DNA from 3 places in the Brevibacillus ginsengisoli genome. Region 2 is predicted to be linked to each of the others. Evidence: riboswitches for the same ligand, from Rfam matches in the RefSeq annotation. Region 2 holds a riboswitch; each other region holds the start of a gene.

Region 1 (7,594 bases), on a different contig from region 2:
CGAGATGGCTTAAGCATTAGCAAAATCGCGTCCGAAAAAGTGGATGAGATCGTCAACGCATTTGGCGAGGTAAGCAACGAGGTAAGCGGTGTAATGGACATTATCCGCAACCAGAAGTCACTCGCTGACGATATGGCACATCAAACAGCCCAAGCCAAAAACCTGCTGGGTGAAGTGCATGACATTAGTATTCTTCACATCAAGGAAGCCAACGTTGTAGATGAAGAATTGGAAGCAAGTGTGAAAGAATTGAAAACCTTGCTGTAATAGGTTATCTAATATTCATTTGATGTAAAAAGAAAAACAGCCAAAACACTCAAAAAAGTGTCTGGCTGTTTTTTTGTTGAACGGTTCCCTTCTCTTCGGTTATTTTTTTCTAATATAACGAAATAAGACAACATTTGGAACGATAAATATGAATAGCAGTATTTTGAATATATACTTATTGGTAATCTCTTCAGGTAGGTATCCAATAATTAATAATGAAAAACAGAATAAAACAAACTCCAGAATGGCAAAAAGAAATACCCATAAACAACCTGGCGTTTCATCCACATTTTTATTCTCACTCACTTTTGAGTTCACCCGTCTTAAAAAATGTACTTTCTGGTCACACTTCCATATGTGTTATAACTATCTCCATACCCTCGTAACTTCTACTAGGTCCTTTCGATTAAATGTAAGTTTGTAAATGTCCGGCATATCAAGTTGCTTCCAAAAGTTAAATGTGTATTTACGGTCGAAGTAGTTCATGATTAATACCATGATATTCCCATGGGTTCCCACTACAATATTATGACCTTTGTACTTTTCTAACATCTGAATAGTGACCGTAACTCCTCGTTGTTGAGCAACTACATTTGATTCTCCACCGTCCCAAGAGAATCTATCGTCTTCCCATACCTTTGAAATTGCATGATGAAAATCTGCAACAGGTTCTGTCGTCAACGTTCGTTCTCTTAAGTCATCTATAATTTCAATCTCTTTGTTTATATAAGCAGCAATTCCTTCAACTGTTTGAATTGCTCTCTTATATGGACTTGATATCACATAATCAATTTTTTCAGGTATTAATAGCTTAGAAACCATTTTGGCATGATGAAGGCCTTGTTCAGATAAAGATCTTCCTGATTCATCTGGTGTGTAAGTCGAATGAGCATGCCTTACGAAGTAAAGATTGGTTAGCAAACGTATCAACTCCTTACATATTCGATTTATCGTTATATTTCAATTGAAAACGTTAACTTCTTTTAAGGTTTAAGTTGGATGCCTTTTTATTTCCATTCTGCATTTGAACCCTTTCAATTGGTCATTCTATAGGTACAAATAAAAAAGGGGTTCGTACATGTCTAGACAAGGTTCGATTGGTATTTTGCAAGCTTCCATGATGGTTGTACTATTGGTAGGGATTACGACACATGTTACCATCATACCTATTCTCCTTCAAGTATCTGGAAGAGATGCCTGGATTGCCGTTCTCGTAACAGCACTCGTGTATTTACCATGGACTATGCTTATTTATGCGATTATGAAATGGACCCATAATCAACCGCTTATCCAATGGCTAGAACGTGCAACATGGAAACCGTTCGCTTGTCTTATAGCATTCTTATTATCGCTCTACACGTTCTCGATGGGATTAGTCTCACTGAAAGAAATGGTCACTTGGACGGTCGGAATCTACCTTCCAGATACACCTCAATTGGTCATTGTGTTCATGACGGTATTGGTATGCTGTCTTGCCGCAATATTGGGCATTCGTTCGATTGCCATTACTTCGGGTATTCTGCTTCCCATCGTCGTAATACTAGGCTATTTCGTCATGACGGCTAACTTCCAACACAAGAATTATCAACTGTTGACCCCACTATTGGAGAATGGAATTTCTCCTGTTTTACAAGGATGTATTTATGCTGGTGGGGGATTTGTAGAGACGATTTTCCTTCTCTTAACCCAACACCATCTGAAAAAGCCTTTTAAAAAGTGGCAGATTCTCTTTCTAGCCGCTTTTATCGTAATGTTGACGATAGGACCCCTTACAGGAGCTATCGCAGAATTTGGCCCAGTGGAGGCTGCTAAACAGAGATATCCTGCCTTTGTGGAATGGCGTTTGGTCAAGATAGGCAAATACATAGAGCATCTTGACTTTTTATCGCTTTATCAATGGTTTTCTGGGGTATTTATCCGGTTAAGCTTGGTCTTGTATGTATCGGGAGATCTGCTCAGCAGTTTCATTCCAATCAAAAGAAATACGATACTGGTTATATTAAGTTTTCTTATGGTGGGGATGACGATGTGGCCATTAAGCGATGTCTTGTTTTATCGATTTTTAATGGTGGTTTACTTTCCGTATTGTTTTGTTTTTAGTTTATCCACTTCGATTTTGCTGTTTGGAATTGCCTTGTTGAGCAGAAAGAGAAAAGAGGGATATCAACATGAGAACGGCGCGTAACGAAAATCCCCGACCACTACCAATGGAGTTCTATTCAGAATCCTATTTGCGACAATTATTTGGGTTAAATGATGATGTCAAAGTAAAATCAATTCGTGTAAATCAGCATGGCGGTTCCACGATTCTGCTTCTTTATTGCGACAATCTCATTGACAAGAAGCAATTACAAGAGTTCATCCTCCCTCGCCTGCACGAGCTGATTGATGATGAAGCAGGCAATCCTGTTCACGAAAAAGTGATGGAGAATCATCCCATTCTTCCCATCCGCTGTTTACCCAATACAGCGACAGAGGAAGATATTATTCTGCAAGTATTTGCGGGAAAGCTGTTCGCGATCATCCCCCACACCCAAAAGATCCTTGAATTTGATATTGCCAAAATCCCGACTCGTACGCCAGCCGAATCAAATTTTGAATCATCCGTTCGCGGTCCACGAGATGGGTTTGTCGAGAGTCTGTCCGTTAATGCAGCCCTGATTCGGAAGCGTTTAAGAACCACTTCACTTCAATACGCGAAGTTCGTGATTGGTGCTCGGACCAAGACGCAAGTGGGGTTATTCTACATCGAGGACATACTGTCAAAAGAGATTCTGCATGAAGTCATAAACCGCCTGAGTCACATTGAAATTGATGGAATTTATAGTTCAACCCAATTGGAACAAATTATATCGGATCGTTCATGGGCTTTTTTTCCATTGTTAGACTATACGAGCAGACCCGATTATGTAGTGGATTGCTTGCTCAATGGCCGTTTTGCTATTTTGATAGACGGTAATCCGTCGGCGATTATTGCCCCGACGAACTTAATGCAATTGATAAAGTCACCAGAAGACGTGCATTTTACCTTTCTTTCGGTTACTTTTGGTAGATTACTACGATTAATCGGTTTGATGTTATCCTTGTTTTTACCTGGTTTTTGGATTGCGTTGGTTTCCTATCATCAAGATCAACTACCATTCCCTTTGCTTGCCACCGTAACAGTTAATCGTGTAGGGTTACCAATTTCTGCTCCTACTGAGATGTTGCTAATGATCATCCTTGTGGATATTTTCAGAGAAGCAGGCGTTCGATTGCCAACCGCATTAGGGAATACCATTACGGTAGTCGGCGGATTAACTATTGGAGACGCCGCCATTCGCGCAGGTCTGGTTAGCCCATCCATGGTAGTGGTTGCTTCGCTAACTGCGGTAGCAGGATCAACCTTGGTTAGTCAGGCCCTAGTGGGATCCATCAGTGTGTTGCGAATTATTATTTTCTTTTTATGTGCCTCGCTCGGGATGTACGGAGTTTTTGTTTCATTTTTTGGCATTGTTTTATACCTGTCTTCGCTTCAATCCTTCGGTGTTCCCTATCTTGCACCTGTTTCTCCAATTAACTTCAAGGATGTCATTAAATCGATCTTCCGTGTTCCCTGGCCACTCATGAAAAGCAGACCGAGCATTCTTAATCCTCAGGATAAAAGCAGGCAATCGGGGGAAAGCGAATGATTTGGTGCAGAAGAAAGGCAACCCTAATCTTTCTGATCTGTTCCGTTATCCTTACAGGCTGTTGGGATGAAAGAGAGATTGAAGACCAAAGCTATGTGACCTCCATTGGAATCGACTACGAGAAAAATCAATATGCCATTTATGTCCAAGTGCTTGATTTTAGCAATGTAGCCAAACAAGAGGGAGCGAGGTCGAGAGGTGAACCAGGAGTTTGGGTAGGAAAAGCGCTAGGCTCTACGTTAAACTCTGCTTTTAATAATCTGTATCCGACAGCTCAGCAACAGGTATTTTGGGGACATGTCAAAGCGATTGTCTATTCGGAAAGAGCCCTGAAACATCAGCCGAAAGAGATAGTGGAAATCATTAATCGTTACAGGGAGATGAGATACGACATTTGGGCGTACAGTACAAGGGAATCATTGGAGAAAGTGTTCACAGTAATCCCCTTTTTTAAATTAAGTCCGCTTGCTTCCATCCTCCATGAACCTGTTGACACGTATAACCAGCGATCCGTGATTGAGCCTGTTTATCATTACCGGTTTATCAGAGAGTTAATGGAACCCCCCGGCACAACCTTGCTTCCAACTCTGACAATTGATCCAAACAGATGGAAAGAATCACAAAAACCACATAGTCTATTAAGGGTGAATGGTGCTTGCCTGTTCCATCATGGCAAATATAACGGGTATTTAAAGGAACCCAATCTCATTGGACTTCGTTGGGTGTCGAAAAAAACAGAACGTACTTTTGTCCTCGTCAAACTAAATGGAAAAGCGGCGGCAACTGTTGTGATTCTACACCCCAAACCCCAGATTACCTATCGTGTTACCGGAAACAAGCCAACTTTTCAGATTCATGTAAAGGCGAAAGGTGTACTGAATGAATTCTTAACAGATATCCCTCTTCAACAGTTAGAAAAAGAAGTCTCGTCTATCATCCAAAAAGAGATTAGAGATACCTATGAAAAAGGGCTGTCGATTGGCGTAGATGTGTATCACTTAGAGGAGAAGCTGTATCGGGAGGACCCTAATCTTTGGCGAAAAGTTAAAGGAAACAAAGACTCATTTCTTCAAACGGGTTCGTTGGATGAGATAGGAGTCGATGTTTCCGTGGATTTTACGGGTAAGTACAAATACATACATTAAACTGGTCGTTGGATCGGGCGTTTTCCACAATTACCAACATTTTAGCATTTTTTGAACCCTGCTCTTATGTTAAGGTTTAAAAAGTGTTACGAAATAAAATGCCGAAACTTGGAAACAAGTGCGGGGGACGAGACTTCCACCTGGAAGTCAAATAAGGATCATTCGTGGTCCTTTGGGGTGAATTGCGCAAGCAACGGGTTGACTCCTCAATCCGAATCCGACAGCTAACCTCGTAGGCTAAGGAGGAGCTTTAATTGAAAAAACGCAACAAAACCCTCTTGTCATTGACACTAGGGATCTTTCTCGCAGGCATGTCCGGCAATGTGTTCGCCGCAGAAGAAACACATGTAATTGCTCAAGGGGACACATTCTGGACGCTCTCCCAGAAGTATCAGCTTCCTTTGGATGTTATACTTAAGCTTAACAACGAAAAAGACCCGCTTCAGTTGCAGCCGGGTATGGTTGTGAAACTTTCAGCACCTGTGACGAAGCCTGCTGCACAACCTGCATCCAAACCTGCTGCACAACCAGAAACCAAGCCAGTTCATATTGAAAGTGTTGCGCCTAAGAGTGTCGGACCAGTAGTGAAAACAGCAGATGGACAGGAACTCCCTGTCGCGCGCTGCATTCCTGCGAAAGCAACGGCGTATACAGCTGACGCAAGTGAAAATGGCGGTTATGCTGGGCTTGATTACTTTGGAAATCCGTTAAAAGTAGGAAGTATTGCTGTGGACCCTAATGTTATTCCGTTGGGTTCGACTGTTTATGTTACAGGATACAAAACAAACGGATTACCTGCTAGCGGAATGATTGCTCGTGCGGTAGACGTTGGTGGAGCCATAAAAGGTTCCAAGGTCGATATTTTCGTACCGGGTGGACATGCTGATGACTTTGGGATTCAGGATGTAAAAGTATACGTCCTGAAGAAGTAGTTAGCCTGCAAGAGAAAACGGGTTGCTTATCGAAGAGTGAAGAACCTTCGGATAAGCGACCCGTTTTCACGTTTTAGATGAACATAAAAGCCTATGTTAAACTTTTTTCTTAATATTGGAATGTTAAATTACTTTAAATAGGTAAGTAATTTAACATTATTTCCATTCGCGTAAGCCCACCAAGAAAAGATTTCGTCCGCTTGCCCCCTCTCACCGGGGGGTTGAAACACAGTCTCCTTGGAAGTGAGACTTAGCGAAGGAACGGAGAAAGGGATAAGAGTCGCCACCCAACCCCTTTAAGGGGCGCGAAGCGTTTGGCGACTCCCTTTCGTAGTGAGAGAGCGGACTTTCCCCCTTCATTGCGAACTTCCACAGAGCGAAAAGGGACGAAGTCTTTTCTCACACTTTGCGAAGAGCGAACACCGTCAAGAAACTAAGCGACTGTTTAAGTTCGGAGGTAAGCGTCTCAGCTATTGACGGGTCGACACCTTCCTTATAAACAGGATGCTCAACCAGCAATTCAAACCCGTTCTCCAAAGCCAACTGGCACGCTTCCCACGGCATCATGGTATTCTGGATGATCGCTTCGTGATAAAGGCGGCGGTAGCTGTAAGCTCGAGGAGCGGCTGTTGGTCCCAACACGCCGAGGAGAAGAACTCCTCCCGGTTGAAGCAGTCTGCTAAACTCTTGCAGCGTTACGAGAGGAGATTCTGTCCACTCGATCACGTTAACAGCGAGAATCGCCGCAAAGGACGTATCCTCAAACGGCAGGGCGGTAATATCATGCGAATGGAACATTAAGTTCAGATCAGGTGACATCCGTTTTTTCGCCAGCATAATCATTTCATCGGAGAGGTCGACGCCAGTAACCGAGTAACCATCAGCAGCCAATTTCCAGCTTCCATAGCCGTCTCCGCAACCGGCATCCAGTACAGATCCCGCTTGGGGTTGTACCAGCTGACGAAGCATGGGGAGAATCGTCCGTCGACTGCCGTTTTCCCACATTTCCTTACTGCGAGAGTGCCAATTGGCCGCATTGCGATTCCACTGCCAGGCGACACCTGCATTCCATATGATTTCTTGCTCGGACATAGCCATACTCCTTTATCTATCAGGTTTTTGACAGCGCTTTCTTCATCAATTTCTATGTTATCATGTTTTTTCTAATTTTCACACAAGTTATCAAGGAACTGGAAGATGGAGGAAGATGACGGTCTTGAGGCGGAGTGAAAAACCAATCCTTCGACCGTTTGTACCAAATATATCCTCCTGTAAGATAAACCTGTAAGCAAATCGTTACACGAAAACATAGGAAAAGGTGATGGAAAATGAAACAGGCAAAATTGGCCATGGTAGGAGCAGCTTTAGTAGGTTCGGTTCTATTTACACAATCAGCATTCGCCAAAGAGGATCGAGATACAGTGAGCGATAATTATGTGGGTGTGACCAATCAAGTGGTTGTTCAGACTTCTGCGCAACCAAAAGCGGAACCAACTGAGCAAGCAAAAAACAAGCAAGCACCTTCCACTTCAAGCTACGATTCGAATGTATCCGTTTATGGCATCGGTAACGATCGCGA
Region 2 (7,594 bases):
TATATGCCCATTTATGGAGGATATGGCTGGCATATCTCACAGCCCGAAATTGGCGGAAACAAGCGGGCCCGCATCAGTCATTTAGGGGATGTAAGCGGATTTCATAACCATATCGCTCGATTCGTCGAGGATCAGGTAACGGTTATCGTACTAAGCAACGTAGGGCTTACCCCAGTGGAGCAGATTAGCATGGACTTGGCAAAAATCGCTTTAGGAGAATCGGTTGAACCACTAAAAGTGGCCACAGTTGTGCCGTTGACTACTGAGCAAATGGCTAGCTTGGCAGGGAACTATCTGGAAGCAGTTCAGGGGGGAAGTCAAGAGAACGCCCAAGAAGCGGCCAAGGATCAAGTGAAAGCAATCCTCAGCGTGGAAGCAGACGGCAAGCTCTACCTCGCCTCAGCCAAACGATACGGCGCATGGTACAAGTATCCAGTCATCCCTGTGAAAAAAGAGGGAGAGTCTCTTGTGCTGACCACCGAAGTAGTAGATGAAGTACTAGAGTTCCGATTGGATGAGCATAACCAGCCCAAGGAGCTAATCTATCGGGATTTGTATCGGGAAGAGAACGTATTGAAGCGTAAGTGACGGTCTTTTAGAATGACATAACAAAAACTCTTGGCGAAGTGCTAAGAGTTTTGTTGTCTTCGAGTATTTACTCTCTGATTTGTTTACCAAAGATGACGTGCCAATGTAAATGCTTGGAGTCTTGATACTCCCCAAGATTGGTCATAATTCTACTCGCTCCGTACTCCATTACAACCTGAGAGGCAACCTTTTTGACAACTTCAATTAACTCGATGAGCAAGTCTGTATCACTTTCCTCTAACGTTAAAAGAGATAAAACATGTCTTTTAGGGATGACAACGATATGGACTTCATAATAGGGGCGGGTATGATAATAGGCGAGAACATGATCCGTCTCCCAAACTTTTTGAATTGGGGTTTTTCCACTTAGAACTTCCTCGCAATAAAAATCTTCTGTCATATGTAATCTTCCTTCGCTCTTCTTATTGGTATTGATGACTCAGAAATTTCATTTGATGGAAGGTTAATTTAGGAATGTATTGCAAGTTGCTCATTGTAATAAGTCTTAAGATTCTGGTAATTTATCCAAAACAACGATAATGAGTGTGGCGATTGGCCCGAGAAATATGGAAAGAATGAACCAATTAAGACCACTACGGTTCTTACCTTGTGCTAATCCGGCATTGATAAGAGCAAGGGTTCCCCATCCAACTGCGAATTGATTTTGCATGTATAAACACACCTTTACAAATAATTACCAAATACGTTACCGCTAATAAGGCAATTGGTCAATTATTTTTGACACGATAGTCTGGTGAAAAGAACAGTCAAAAGGAACCAAATAAACGAATAAGCGATTTTATAACCCAAATAATCAAAACGATTGAAATATACTCAAATACCATGTTTCTCCACGGCAATTTCACATTTGAGAAAGCGTATTTGAAAAACATGAAGACCAAAATCGCGGATGCAATCTCCATTAATTCAGTCATCTAACTACCTCCAAAATCCCTTCCTAAACAATAACATAAATTAAGAATAAGTGGTATTTAATGGTAATTATGATAACTATGATAATTATGATAATTATGATAATTATGATAATGATTTTATACAATAGTAATTGTGATCAGAAATTAAGCAATAATCCAATTAACATGATGAAAAACAACACGGAGGAAACTATTCGAATCATATCGATGCGAAACTCTGAAGGCTCACAATCTCGACTATACCAAAAAGCGAGAGGCTTCAGCGCAATGAATCCTGTTAGAAACAACATGAGTATATAAAAAATAATATCAATCAAAATAAACCCCTCCATTTATCTGTATTTTACGGCTTAATTCAGGGAGGGCTTCACAGACTAGGGTTATCTGCTCAGCTTTGTTTTAGCTAAGTAAATAAAATAGTCGATGATTAGTCCGATGAAGAGGAATGTACTTAGGTGTATGAGGTAGGCAGGGAATTGAAGGCGGATTACAATACTATTTTCAATCAATTTTGTGCCCTCAACATCTACCATCCAGTTTTTGAATGGTTCCTTAAAAATCATGAATTCTACAACGGGATTAAGTCGTACAAGGATAATGTTTGCTAGGCTGCTTCCTAAATTATCAGCCAGACAAATTAAAATGCTAACAATTCCCAGGCAAAAAGTGAACGATTTCAATTTAAAAATTGGTGTCACCCCTGACATGATCTAGCTTAAAGCGATTATAACAAATGAAGGATTATTCTGGAAAAATTCACGCCGAATTTTTCATTTTCCCACCAGAACGTTGTATAATGATAGTTACAAAGGAGCTGATCAAGATGGCAAGTAAAGCGAAGCGATTCCGCGAAAAGCTGGTACGAGAAGGGAAAATGGATCCTAGTTTGAAGCGAGGATCATGGAATGGAATCAACCCGGTGGAGCGAAAACCTGAACGACCGGAGATAGAAATGCGAAGAAAAGAAGCGAAACACCGTGGACGTCTGATTCGTGGAAGCGAATTAGACGTCCCTTTTTATGCTGTAAACTAAAGAGCTTACTTGATTCCAGCCACTTGCCGTCCTGTGAAAATTCGAATGTAGACTGAACGCGGATACCTTGTTGAATGTCCGTACGATATTCATTATAATTAGTTCTAAAATGAACTATTCAGAAATGAACGATATCGATAAAGGAGTACTCCAAAAATGAATTATAAAGATGAAAAAGTGAAAAAAGCGATGGAGTTATTGCAATCATTTTGGGCGATAAACAAGACCACAACAAAATTCACACAGCAGAATGCAGAGAGCTTAGGCATCACTTTACAACAATTATCGATTATTAATACTTTGTATTCGTTTCCCGGATTAACGCTTAAAAACATCACGGAAAGGCTTATGTCCTCTAAAAGTACCGTCAGTGTAAGCGTAGACGGATTAGTTAAACAGGGCTTAGTAGAACGTACAATTTCCAAGGAAGACAGAAGAGAAATCCATCTTAAGTTAACGTCAAAAGGAGAAGAATTATCAAGAAAATCAAGTGAGAAGGCCTTTTCTTATAAAGCGATGGTCTTAGCATTGGAGAAGTTGGATGAGAATGATGTGGAATCCTTACTCCGGCTGCATAAGGAATTGTTAGCTTGCCTGCAAGAAATTCAACTTTAAGAATGGGGGGATTTGGGTTTCTTGAGGAGGGTTACTGATATAATGATAGGTAGCAAATATAATGGGAGGGTATTGTATGCATTACATACATGTACTGGACATTGAATTTGAGTATAGCGGACAAAGGCAAGTCATTCATCCTGTTATTCTTCAAAGTGAGCAAGATACCATTCTGATTGACTGTGGTTATCCAAATTTTGAAGCCTATCTTGAGGAAGCCGCCAAACGGAATAATGTCGATCTTGCCTCGTTAACCAAAGTGATCGTGACTCATCACGATTTGGATCATATGGGCTCGCTTGCCGCTTTAAAGCGATTGTACCCGCAAGTGGAGATTATTGCATATGACTTTGAAAAACCATATATCGATGGGACAAAAAAGTCTTTACGGCTTGAACAAGCGGAATCGAGCTTTGATGCGTTGCCGGAAGAAGCAAAGCCTTTTGCGGAACAATTTATGTCCTTCGTGAAATCCATTGAACCGGCATCGGTTGATCGCACGGTCTCTGCCGGTGAACGACTTCCTTGGTGCGGTGGCATTGAGATTGTCCACACTCCCGGTCATATGCCTGGCCATATCTCATTGTACCTTCCAGCAAGTAAAACATTGATCGCTGGGGACGCTGTTGTCGTGCAGCAAGGAGCTCTGAATATCGCAAATCCTCAATATACAATGGATATGGAAGAGGCTGTACGCTCCGTTCGACGAATGCTTGACTACGACATTGATCAGTTGATTTGCTATCATGGAGGGGTTTTTCAGGGCGATGTGAAGGCGGCTTTGAAAAAGATCATACAAGACTATTCCGAGTAGAAAAAGATCGACAAGCCAAGATGGTTCCTGAAAGTTTAAAAAACGACCAGCCGTGTGATGGCTGGTCGTTGCTTTTTCATTTGATTATTTCTGCAAATGATATGGCACGGTTGCTACGGTTACGTTTTTACGAGTGAACAGGTAGGCGCGAATCAGCCAACTGGTCTGATTGTGCAGGAAGTTGTGCCACCACTTCTTCGTGATAAACTGCGGCATTAAGATGGTAATATGGCCATTCTTCGCTGTTTTCCATTCAACCGTATCGATAAACTTGATTAACGGTTTCAGGATGCTTCGATAGCGGGAGCGAAGGACGATCAGACGAATGCCGGGATTCCATTCCGCCCATTTGCTCTCCATTTTGTCGACGGACTCATCATCAAAGCCTACATAAACGGCCACCACATTATCCGTCATCGACTTGGCGTAGCCGATCGTTTCCATGACCACACGGGTTACCCCGGCAACCGGAATGACAACCACATTGTCTTTGCTTATCGGCTTGTCCCGAGAAATGTCAATTCGCAGCTCTTCGGCAATATCGTCATAATGCTGATGAATGTTGCGGAAAACGAGAATAACCACTGGCAAAAACACAAAGATGATCCACACCTGCGAAAACTTCGTAATGGTAAAAATAAGGGCAATCGATAGCGTAGTGAGCATCCCAATCGTGTTAATGCTAAATGGAAGCGCCCAGCCTCGAGGTTTGCGCGTGAACCATCTTTTCATCATCCCAGCCTGTGACAGCGTGAACGGAATAAATACGCCCAGTGCGTACAGTGGGATCAGGTTCTCCGTATCTCCTTTGAAAATCACGATGAGCAGAGCAGAGAACACACCTAGCACAATAATCCCGTTGGAGAAGCCGAGCCGATCTCCTCGTACCATGAACATGTGCGGCATAAATTTATCCTTCGCCAGCATAAAAGCAAGTAAAGGAAAAGCGGAGTATGCCGTATTGGCGGCTAGGAACAGAATCAAAGCGGTGATCGTCTGAATGCCATAATAAATCCCGCCGCGTCCAAACGTAGCCGCTGCAATTTGAGAGACAACCGTTTCTTTCGGGTTAGGAGAGATTCCATACCAGTAGGCCAAAAAGCTGATGCCAATAAACATACAGCCCAGGATTGCCCCCATCATTGCAAGGGTAATGGCCGCATTTTTTTCAGAAGGTGCCTTGAAGTTGGGAATGGCGTTGGATACTGCTTCCACCCCTGTTAGCGCCGAACAGCCTGAGCTAAAGGCTTTTAACAGAATAAATAGGCTGATACCCGAAATCGAGACACCATAGGTAGGTTGGTGAGCAGGAATCGTTCCTGTCATCAGTTGATAGAATCCACTTATGATTAATACGAAAATAGCAAAAACAAACAGATAAACTGGATAAGCAAGAATGGTGGCTGATTCGGAGATCCCGCGCAAATTCAGAATGGTAAGAATAAGAATCATGCCAACTGCAATCAGAACACGGTCCTCGTGTAAAAACGGAAAAGCTGAGGTAATGGCATCGGTGCCGGCAGAAGCGCTAACAGCAACCGTCAGGATATAATCCACCAAAAGCGAACCACCCGCCACTAATCCAAAAGGCAAACCCAAATTTTCCTTTGCGACGATGTACGCTCCGCCTCCAGAGGGGTACGTAAAGATCGTCTGGCGATACGACAGGATGAGAACAGTTAACAATCCGAGTACGGCAATCGAAATCGGAATGGAATACCAGAGGGCGGTAAAGCCTCCCACCATCAAAACGAGCAAGATTTGCTCTGTTCCGTAGGCGACCGATGATAAAGCGTCAGATGAGAGGACCGCTAACGCTTTCAGCTTGCTCAGTTTTTCATCAGCCAGTGCGGTTGATTTCATTGGGCGGCCAATGAGAAAACGTTTTAACTTCGATACCATGATGTGTAATCCCCGCTTTGTGTAAGATAGTTCAATCGCTCATTTACAACACAAAAAACACAAGGAGGATTAAGTACGGTCTTGTGTCAACAGTATTCACCCCGATCCACGCTTACGAGGTTAGCTGACGGATTCGGACAGATTCGAGTTGCCCTACTCATCGCTTCAGATGAGATTCACCCCAGAAGATTGGTTCCCCCGTTCATTCGATTAAGCGTTCACCTATTCAATTTAAGATAATTACATACGAAATCCTACACTCCCGAAATTCAAACAGCAAGTGTCTAAAATCGCTGAGTAAGCGTTTACAATGGACAAAATTACACGTTAGCTTCTTACTGCTATCTGAATCATGTTCTGCTATATTTGTGGATGAGCTGTTTTTCGTCTGGAAATGGGACGTTCGTACTATATTTTTCCGGAAGAATGAATGGCTATCAAAAGACTATGATGGTTAAAGGATTGCATATGGAATGAACAAAAAAACGATTGGAATTTGGGGCATTCGCCTGATCATTTTTGCCGCGTTTGTGTACCTGTGCCTGGGGTGGTTTGATCTCAAGCTAGTCGCGAATCAATTGCTGCGTCTGCTTGCTCAGCCGATAGCTCTACTTTTGATGACGGTCTTGTATGGTATGGCTTTTGTTCTGCGGGCCGTTGCCTGGCGACGATACTTGCATGATCATGTATCCTTCAAGGTTTGTCTGCATGCATTATTTTATAGTTTATTCATCAATCACATTCTTCCGTTTAAAGTGGGAGAAGTTGTGCGAGCAGGTTATCTGGTCCAAGGCAAGCATGCCAGTTGGGACGAAGCGGCTCATTCCGTGATTGTACTTCGCAGTCTGGATGTCCTTACGCTGGGGCTATTCTCCGGGATCGGGGTCTTGGTCATCGGGCTTCGTGTTTCGTGGTTCGCGATGATTGGATTTGTGCTGGGAATCATGCTTGTCATCGGCCTTGTCTATTTTTTATCCAAACAGAAGTTGTCTGGCTTCCTGCACAAGCATGTCCGTCTAATGAAGCAAGCGATGAGTGGAACAAGCGGCGTCATGATCGTGAGCTTGACCGCAATTAGCTGGTTACTGGAAGCGTTTGTGGTGATTGGTGTTGCTCACGCTTTAAAGATCAAGCTGTCTTTTCTTCAGGGGGTCTGGGTGACCAGCATGACGATTGCGGGACAGACGTTTAATTTTACTCCTGGCGGGATTGGAACGTACGAGAGTGTGATGAGCTTTTCGCTGGCGGCAGTGGGGATGTCGCTTTCGAACGCATACGCGGTTGCTTTGCTTAGTCACGGATTCAAATTCATCTTTTCATTCGCGGCAGGCGCCTATGTACTCATCACCTCGCCTGTATCGCTGCGGGATGTACGAAAATGGACGGCAAAGAAAAAGCTAGAAGAACAGAAATGAGGCAACTACATGACAAAAATATCCATTATGGGAACAGGGTACGTAGGGTTGACGATGGGAGTCGGCCTCGCCTTTTTTGGCTGGGACGTCCTATGCCTGGATATAGATAAACAGAAAATTGAATGCCTGCAACAAGGCAAACTTCCTCTCTATGAACCAAGGATGAAAGAAGTATTGCTCGAGCAAATCAAGGCTGACAGAATTCGCTTCTCCAACGACTTGGAGGAGGGGATCAAATGGGCAGACGTCATTTTTCTGGCGGTTGGAACACCAATTGATTATCGGGGAGATG
Region 3 (7,594 bases), on a different contig from region 2:
CACTGCTACAGCCTCTACCTTCCCATTCCGAACGATCTGCATATGCGATGGGGACCCCAATAATAATGTTCTGCTGGCCTCCCTCAGACTTTGAGCCTTCTTCAAACCAGCTTCACTTTCATATTGGCGGAACTCCTCTTCTACCTTTTCGTCCCCGTGAGCAAGTGTTACCTTACGCCCGTCCAACCACCGCGCGATTTTCCAGCCATGGTTACTGTCGACCATTTCTGCGAGTCCCGCCTTAATGTGTTGAATGAAGAACTCCAGCATCTTAATGGAAAAAGGTCCCCGGCTCGTAATATCCCCCAAAGAAAGCAGCTTGCGTCCCTTAGGATGGCGGTATAATCCGTCTTGGCCGCCCACATATCCCAACTGACGAATTAGCTGAATAAATTCGTCATAGCAGCCGTGTACATCTCCAATCAAGTCTACGCCCTGATCTCCACGAAAAACATTGGAGCGTTTGGCAGGATGGTAAATCATCGTTAAACCTCCTTTATCCGTCAATTTGTTTTTCCATTACGTTTATCCTATCCGAAATCTGCCTATTTTAGGCGAACATGCATAAAACTCGTCCCCGGGGAGAAGGACGAGTCAATTCGCTACATTAAATTGTGAGTATGAACGTAGATAGCCGCTTGTGTACGGTCTTCCACGTTCAATTTGGACAAGATATTGCTCACATGGGTTTTGACGGTTTTGATCCCGATAATCAGTTCATCCGCGATTTCTTGATTGGACTTACCTTGGCCTAGCAGCCGAAGCACCTCAAGCTCCCGCGGAGTTAACTGCTCATGGGCAGCCGCCTCTTGACCATGTCTAAACCGAGCCATGATCTTACCCGCTACTCGTGATTCCAAAACAGGCTCACCCATGTAGGCGGATCGGATTGCCCGGGCAATTTCGGGTGCCCGCGAAGTTTTGAGAAGATAGCTGAAAGCGCCCGCTTCGATTACGGGATATACCTTTTCATCATCAATAAAGCTGGTCAAGACAATCACCTTACTGCCGGGACTGATCTCTCGGACGCGACGAGTCGCCTCAATCCCTCCGATCCCTTCCATGACTAGGTCCATCAGAATCACGTCTGGAGTAAGTTCTTTGGCCAAACGCACCCCTTCTTCTCCGCTGGATGCCTCGCCTACTACTTCTATATCGTCTTCTGTTGATAAATAAGCCGCCAAACCCATCCTTACCATCTCATGATCATCCACTAACATGACTCGAATCACCAGGAAGTACCTCCTCCATTAATCACGTTCACTCATCAATGGTATTCGAACCTCTAATTGAGTTCCTTTACCAACTGCCGAATAAATATCCAAGGCCCCGCCCAATTCATTGATACGCTCACGAATCGAGACGAGACCGTAAGATGTCATCTTCTCTCCCTCCGGATCAAACCCGATACCGTCATCCGCTATTCGCAGACGTACCTGGTCTTGCAGGGTAAATAATTTGACTGAAACGGTAGAGGCCCTGGCGTGACGCAAAGTATTGGAGAGTGCTTCTTGCAAAATTCGGAACAAATGATCCTCGATCGCGCTGGAGAGATTCATAATTTCTTCAATCTCCCAGGTAAGCGCCATCGGGTGTTTCTGCGTCAATTCTTCTAAAAGCTCACAAACGGCGTCTTTTAACGATTTATCTTGCAATGTAGCCGGACGAAGATGCAAGAGAAGCGCACGCATCTCAGCTTGTGCTCCTGCGGCCATCTCTTCCACCAGCTCAATCTGCTGAGCGGCTTTCTCAGGATTCTTCTCGATCAAGCGTTTCATCGCAGCCGTTGTCATGGAAATGGCAAACAACTGCTGACTTACCGCATCGTGCAGCTCTCTTGCCAATCGCTGTCGTTCTTCCACGACCGCCGCTTGCTTCACTTGATCAGCCAACTCAATATTGTGATTGGACAAACGCTGCAAGGATACAACCTGTTCTTCCCACTTGGCCGCCAATCGGTTCAATTGCCACCCTAGTTCTCCAAGTTCATCCGCTCCCAATTCGGGTACGCGATAGGAGAGCATGCCCCTTTCCAAATGCATGGCGGCATCCCGCAGCGTATTCATCCGTTTTTTCAGGAGATTGCCAATGATGTACCCAGTAATCACACCAATGATGGAGGCGATCAGTAGGGAAAGGACCAAACTCAAAAGAAACAGCTTCCAATTGAATCGCATCGGAAATATCACATCAAGCTTTACCGCTAACCATGCGGCAAAACTCTCATTACGCTCAATATAGCGAAACAAAACGAACATGGTTCCATACAGTACACATACGATACTCACTGTCAAAAAGAACCATTGCTTTACATACTGCCATTGAATGCTAGAAAGTTTTCCTTGTACCTGCACGGAATTGTACACCCCCTAGATGTACTTCACATCGATATCGCCGATAATGAGCGAAACGATGATCTTTACTTTTCGGGGAGCTTCATCATAATTCTCTGCCGTCAATACGGCATGCCGATTTAGACCACCCTGGCGATGTCCGAATACTTCCATATCTCCTATCGTCACTTCAGCCGAAACGGAAACAGGCAAATCTACTGGAACGTATATAGTAATCCCGCCAACCCAACCGTTAATGACGAGAAATGCTTCCTCTTCTTGTATAAGGGCACGAGACAGATCAATGATCACATCGCCAATGCCATGCCAAATATTCAGACTCTTAAGTTCAAATCGCCCAGAGGTTAAATGAAAATCCCCAATCAAGGCACTTCTCGATTCCTGATTGGATTTGTTTTTGAATGGTGTCTGAATGCGCATGTGTGGAATCTGTTTGTATGACGCTGATTCGGACTGGCTTGTGAATTGATCTGGATCTGGATTTGGCTTAGGCTCTGGATCGGTCTTGATTGCTTCTTGACCACCCGTCTCGATTGGCATGTGTTGAACGGGGTGAACTAGCTCCTCTGACTGGTTCTCTTTGTCGGATTTCTTGGAACGAACTAGCCGAAACCCAAAGTACACAACTCCCAAGGAAACAAGGACACCAAACACATCATCAAACCGGATGTGAAACCACATACTGAGGACCATGAAAGCTCCCCATAAGGTCAAAAGTCCCCCAATTATTTGGCGCTTTTTGGAGTATAACCTCATCCCGAAATAGATAATGATCAGCGGAAATATGATAGCTGGATTAAAATCAATTAAGTTAAGGTTATCCAGCAGAAGTCCGAAACCGATGAAGATAATCAGGATCCCCGCGATTAATTTATTTAGGCGTGAAAATTTCATCTATGGTCCCCTCATCCCCGCGCTCATCACAAGCGTGCTAGAAGTCAACGTTTATTTTTTGTAACACGTATAGACAAATGCTGGCGGAAAGTTCAATAAAGTAAAGCTGATCTCCACTTTAGCGAATCGTTTCTCCAACGCTTCTTTTAGTTGTAAGGAATATTGAAAAGTGACAAAGACTCCTTCGTCATTAAGAGAATGCTCGATTTCATCCAGTAGTTCTCTGCGTGTCTCCTCTGGAAACACAGCAAAAGGCAAGCCAGAAATAATCGCATCACATTTCGTTAGATGTGTCTCTGACAAATAGCTGGAAAGTTGAACCGCTTCGTTACGAATGATAAGGGTTGGAAATCGTTTTCGCAACAGTTTTTGAAAAAGTGGATCACGTTCTATGACAAAAAAATGAGAATCTGTTTTCATCTTTTTCATGATTTCTTGGGTAAATACACCCGTGCCTGGTCCAAGCTCAACGATTACACCTGATCGCTCCCAAGATATCGGTTTCATCATGAGTGAGCTTAAAAATCTGGAGCTTGGAATGATACTGCCTACTTGAGTCGGATTTGAGACAAATCGCTTTAAAAATATAATCATGTCAGACACGAGCGTTTACCTCCAGTATGATGTCACTTTTCTAAGCACAAGCGCCAGCCATGCAACTAGATGTTGCGAATGGCTGGCTCCGCCAGAGCCTCAGATTCTTCGGCTACTGTAAGTATGAAACTTGTTCAGATTATTTCTGGCCTTCCAGCACTTCGTTCGGCTTTTCCGTTTGGGGTGCCTTTAAAGAAGCCTTCAGTTCCGCTAATTCAGTGTCAATCTCATCCTTCTCAAATTTTTGGAAAGATTGATCCAACCCAACAGAACTTGCTTTCCACTGACCACTCATAGTAGCCTCGGCTTCCATCCGCATCACTTTATCTTCCATGCGGGCGAAACCTCGACTGGCACTCTCGCAGCCCATTCCTGTAATGACATTGTTTAAGTGTTTTTGTGTACGAGCTACCTCGGCGCGAGCCACGAGGGTGTATTTTTTGGCGCGCATCTTATAGAATTCGTCTTTCAACTCACCAAGCTTCTCTCTCATCTGTTGCGCGGCTTCACGCGCCGAGATATACATCTGCTCATATTCTTCAGCGCGGGTCTCTTGTTGTTTCTTGTCCATCAAGGCACGTCTTGCCAGCTCGTCCTCTCCTTCTTGCAAGGCGAGCATGACTTGTCGATCGCGCTTTTGGACAGTTGCCTTGGCTTCTTCCAGCTGTTGGCGGAATTTCTTCTCCAGCGCGACTTGACGGGCTACTGATACCTCCACTCGTCCAATCTCCGCCTCAAGATCCCTCATATATTGATTTAGCATTACCGCAGGATCTTCCAGAGAATCCATAACATCATTGACAGAAGCTACTGTTAAATCGCGAAGTCTTTTGATAATACCCATTGTGTATTCCTCCTTGTATTTCCATTCATGTTTTTTTAAAAAAGTTTTAAACTTTGTTTCTCGCGTCCACTTCCCGCTCCCAACGATCCAGAGCGTCCTCTTTCAAAACCGCTTTGGCCCATTGTCGATCAGCATATCCGACGGCTTCATCCGTCCGGTGTGTGTCACGGCGAATCAAGCGGAACCCAAAGTAGATGACTCCAATCGCAAGCAAGCTAGAAAAGAGCAAATGCAGCTTGCCGATCATCATTAAGAAACCAAACAGGAAGATAAACAACCCAAAGAATTTTTTGCCTGCAGATTCGTCCGAAATTACTTTTTTCGCTCCAAAAATCATGATGAGCCCCGGTATAAGGAGGTGAAACAAATGTCTAACCAAACCGAGTTGGTCCACTAATAAAAGTACTCCGACGATAAGCAGGGATAATCCGAGAAACACTTTCCCCGAACGCTCCCCCATCCTTCATCCCTCCAATTCGTAATGGTGCTGTCGTTCATGTCTTTATTCTAGGCCAACTTAGCTTTTTGAATAACGGACGAGCGATTGGTTTTTCACTCCGCCTTGAGACCGATGAGAGCTCGTCCTTCAACACGACCGCCTAATTGTGTCTATTTTATGAACGTTAATTATTTAAAGAGGAAAAATTTACTTAGGGGGCGAATACTTGTACTTTGTGTAAGAATAACTCAAAAAAAGCCGAATTCCTTTATTTGGAAACGGGGGAACCAATCTTTTGGGGTGAATAGCTGTCGAAAAACAGCTTAGGGGACCTTTCAACCGAACCCATCAGCTAACCTCGTAGGCTCACGGAAGGGGCAGCCTCATTGCGTAAGTTTGTTTGGGCTTTTGTTCTTGCTGGACTCTTATCAATGGGTACAATCTCAGCGTATGCTGATGAGAATGTACTTGATTCAACCGTGAAGGAGCTATACGGTGTGCCTTACAAGGCATCGGGTACCAGCACTCGAGGATTTGACTGCTCCGGTTTTACACAATACGTGTTTCAGAAGCTGGGCGTAGACATCCCTCATTCTTCAGCTGCGCAGTATCAGATGGGCAAGGCTGTAGAGAGATCACAGCTTCTACCTGGTGATCTCGTGTTCTTCAAAACAAATGGACACAGCGTATCTCATGTGGGAATCTACCTTGGAAACAACACCTTCATTCACTCTGAATCAGGAGTTGGCGTCGTCAAAACCAAATTGACTGATCCCTACTACTGGTCCGAGCGTTATGTTGGTGCGAAGCGTATTGCTCTTCCAGCTCTTCAGGATTCACCAGATTCAAATCAGATGCTGGCTCAAAGCAAGAAAAAGAGCGTACAGGCAGCTTCTATAACTGAAACAGCGAAAAAGCCTTCACCACAGAAAAAACACTAAGTTCTACGTACATCAAAGGTCAGAGGACATTTTCCTCTGACTTTTTCTGATTATAATTAGTACCTGCTCCCATGAGATGGTTATATATAATGTTGTCTATATGTTTCTTCTATAAGAAATTACCGTCCCAGTTCTCATGGAAAGCGTGTTATATTTGAGGTAGTGAAACTCGATTATGGGGGAGTCTTTTTTGAAAGAACATATACTCGTTGTTGATGATACACAGGAGATTCTTGAACTCCTGCACGACATACTTGAAAGTGAAGGTTTTCAGGTTACTGTAACTGAAGATGGTGCTGAAGCCCTGGTTCTGTTGAAGAACGGATTACAACCCGACCTAATCCTCCTAGACATCATGATGCCCAACATGAGTGGCTACGAGTTGTGCGCCCAGATTCGCCGTGAATCTGACATTCCGATTCTATTCTTGAGCGCCAAAGGAAAAGCGGTAGATAAAGTAGTTGGACTCGAAATCGGCGCGGACGATTATATCACCAAACCGTTTGATGCCGAAGAGTTGTTGGCCCGCGTACGCGCACACCTTCGCCGCTACGATCGGATTCGCAAAGTAACGATTACCGATGCGCCTGACAAAGATGCCTCCACTTCTCCTATTACCATTCTGAAGTTTAAAGGACTGGAGATTCATAAGGAGACCTACTCCGTTTTTGTGGAAGGCGAAAAGGTGGAGCTGTCCACGAAGGAATTCCAACTGCTTACTTTTCTGGCGGAGAATCCAGGCATTGTCTTCACCCGTGAACAGATCTATGATCGCGTATGGGGATATGGCTATGGTTCACTGAATACAGTAACCGTTCATATTAAAAACCTGCGGGAGAAGCTGGAATCGGAGCGAATCTTCATTAAAACACAATGGGGTACCGGGTACGTATTCATCGGGGAGCGTCAGTAGGATGGGAATAGGTAAAAAACTATTCTTGTCCTTTCTCGCTGTAATCGGCATTCATCTTCTGACCTACAACCTTTTTTTCAAGCAACTGATTGTCGAGCAAATGAAAACGGATCGCCACGAGCAGTTTTTGCAAGAAATGGAGGCTGCCAAGCTCGTCCGCTTCAATCAATTGATGCGCAACAGTGTTTTTAAAGACCCAATCGAAGTGAAAGAATTGGATGATCAGCTTCCCAAAGAATTGATGTATCGAGTTACGGTCTACGACGCAAATGGGAACAAGCTTTTCTCCAAACCATCGCCGGCCTATGATATGAAAAAAACCGGTAAAAAGATTATCGCCGAATACCATTTCAATCACGAACCTCCCAACCAGGGACAAACCGTCATTGAATTCTTTACGGATGATTATGATATTCTCGCTTCCAAAGGGGTATCGATGACGATCACCTACATTTATGCCAGTATTCTTTTGATCGGCGCTGTACTCATCTACATTCTCATTCGCTGGATTCTTCGACCGGTGAATGAACTAACTCGCGTGACACAGGACATAAAAGAAGGCAAGCGATTTGTCTCCTTTTCTTATAAAGCTAATGACGAATTCGGACAACTATT

The links. Region 2 has a riboswitch for cyclic di-AMP ahead of ACQCN2_RS14920 (APC family permease). Riboswitches for the same ligand answer to the same signal wherever they lie in the genome.
Region 1: it holds a riboswitch for cyclic di-AMP, as region 2 does, so the genes downstream of both, ACQCN2_RS20770 (3D domain-containing protein) here and ACQCN2_RS14920 (APC family permease) in region 2, are expected to answer to the same signal.
Region 3: it holds a riboswitch for cyclic di-AMP, as region 2 does, so the genes downstream of both, ACQCN2_RS18620 (C40 family peptidase) here and ACQCN2_RS14920 (APC family permease) in region 2, are expected to answer to the same signal.

The regions. Positions count from the first base shown of each region.
Region 1 is NZ_JBNJQR010000011.1:175,804-183,397, reverse strand. It holds gene ACQCN2_RS20795 (methyl-accepting chemotaxis protein) at 1-267, shown strand, start outside; gene ACQCN2_RS20790 (histidine phosphatase family protein) at 634-1,188, opposite strand; gene ACQCN2_RS20785 (GerAB/ArcD/ProY family transporter) at 1,346-2,452, shown strand; gene ACQCN2_RS20780 (spore germination protein) at 2,436-3,938, shown strand; gene ACQCN2_RS20775 (Ger(x)C family spore germination protein) at 3,935-5,083, shown strand; cyclic di-AMP (ydaO/yuaA leader) riboswitch at 5,173-5,337, shown strand; gene ACQCN2_RS20770 (3D domain-containing protein) at 5,338-6,015, shown strand; gene ACQCN2_RS20765 (class I SAM-dependent methyltransferase) at 6,415-7,107, opposite strand; gene ACQCN2_RS20760 (hypothetical protein) at 7,344-7,594, shown strand, end outside.
Region 2 is NZ_JBNJQR010000007.1:25,617-33,210, reverse strand. It holds gene ACQCN2_RS14950 (serine hydrolase domain-containing protein) at 1-588, shown strand, start outside; gene ACQCN2_RS14945 (HIT family protein) at 656-988, opposite strand; gene ACQCN2_RS14940 (hypothetical protein) at 1,094-1,258, opposite strand; gene ACQCN2_RS14935 (hypothetical protein) at 2,347-2,556, shown strand; gene ACQCN2_RS14930 (MarR family winged helix-turn-helix transcriptional regulator) at 2,713-3,171, shown strand; gene ACQCN2_RS14925 (MBL fold metallo-hydrolase) at 3,248-3,985, shown strand; gene ACQCN2_RS14920 (APC family permease) at 4,070-5,887, opposite strand; cyclic di-AMP (ydaO/yuaA leader) riboswitch at 5,982-6,114, opposite strand; gene ACQCN2_RS14915 (lysylphosphatidylglycerol synthase transmembrane domain-containing protein) at 6,361-7,302, shown strand; gene ACQCN2_RS14910 (UDP-glucose dehydrogenase family protein) at 7,312-7,594, shown strand, end outside.
Region 3 is NZ_JBNJQR010000009.1:202,915-210,508, reverse strand. It holds gene prpE (bis(5'-nucleosyl)-tetraphosphatase PrpE) at 1-483, opposite strand, end outside; gene ACQCN2_RS18650 (response regulator) at 603-1,232, opposite strand; gene ACQCN2_RS18645 (HAMP domain-containing sensor histidine kinase) at 1,251-2,354, opposite strand; gene liaF (cell wall-active antibiotics response protein LiaF) at 2,370-3,248, opposite strand; gene ACQCN2_RS18635 (class I SAM-dependent methyltransferase) at 3,300-3,842, opposite strand; gene ACQCN2_RS18630 (PspA/IM30 family protein) at 3,982-4,686, opposite strand; gene ACQCN2_RS18625 (LiaF transmembrane domain-containing protein) at 4,733-5,146, opposite strand; cyclic di-AMP (ydaO/yuaA leader) riboswitch at 5,372-5,507, shown strand; gene ACQCN2_RS18620 (C40 family peptidase) at 5,512-6,066, shown strand; gene ACQCN2_RS18615 (response regulator transcription factor) at 6,257-6,979, shown strand; gene ACQCN2_RS18610 (sensor histidine kinase) at 6,981-7,594, shown strand, end outside.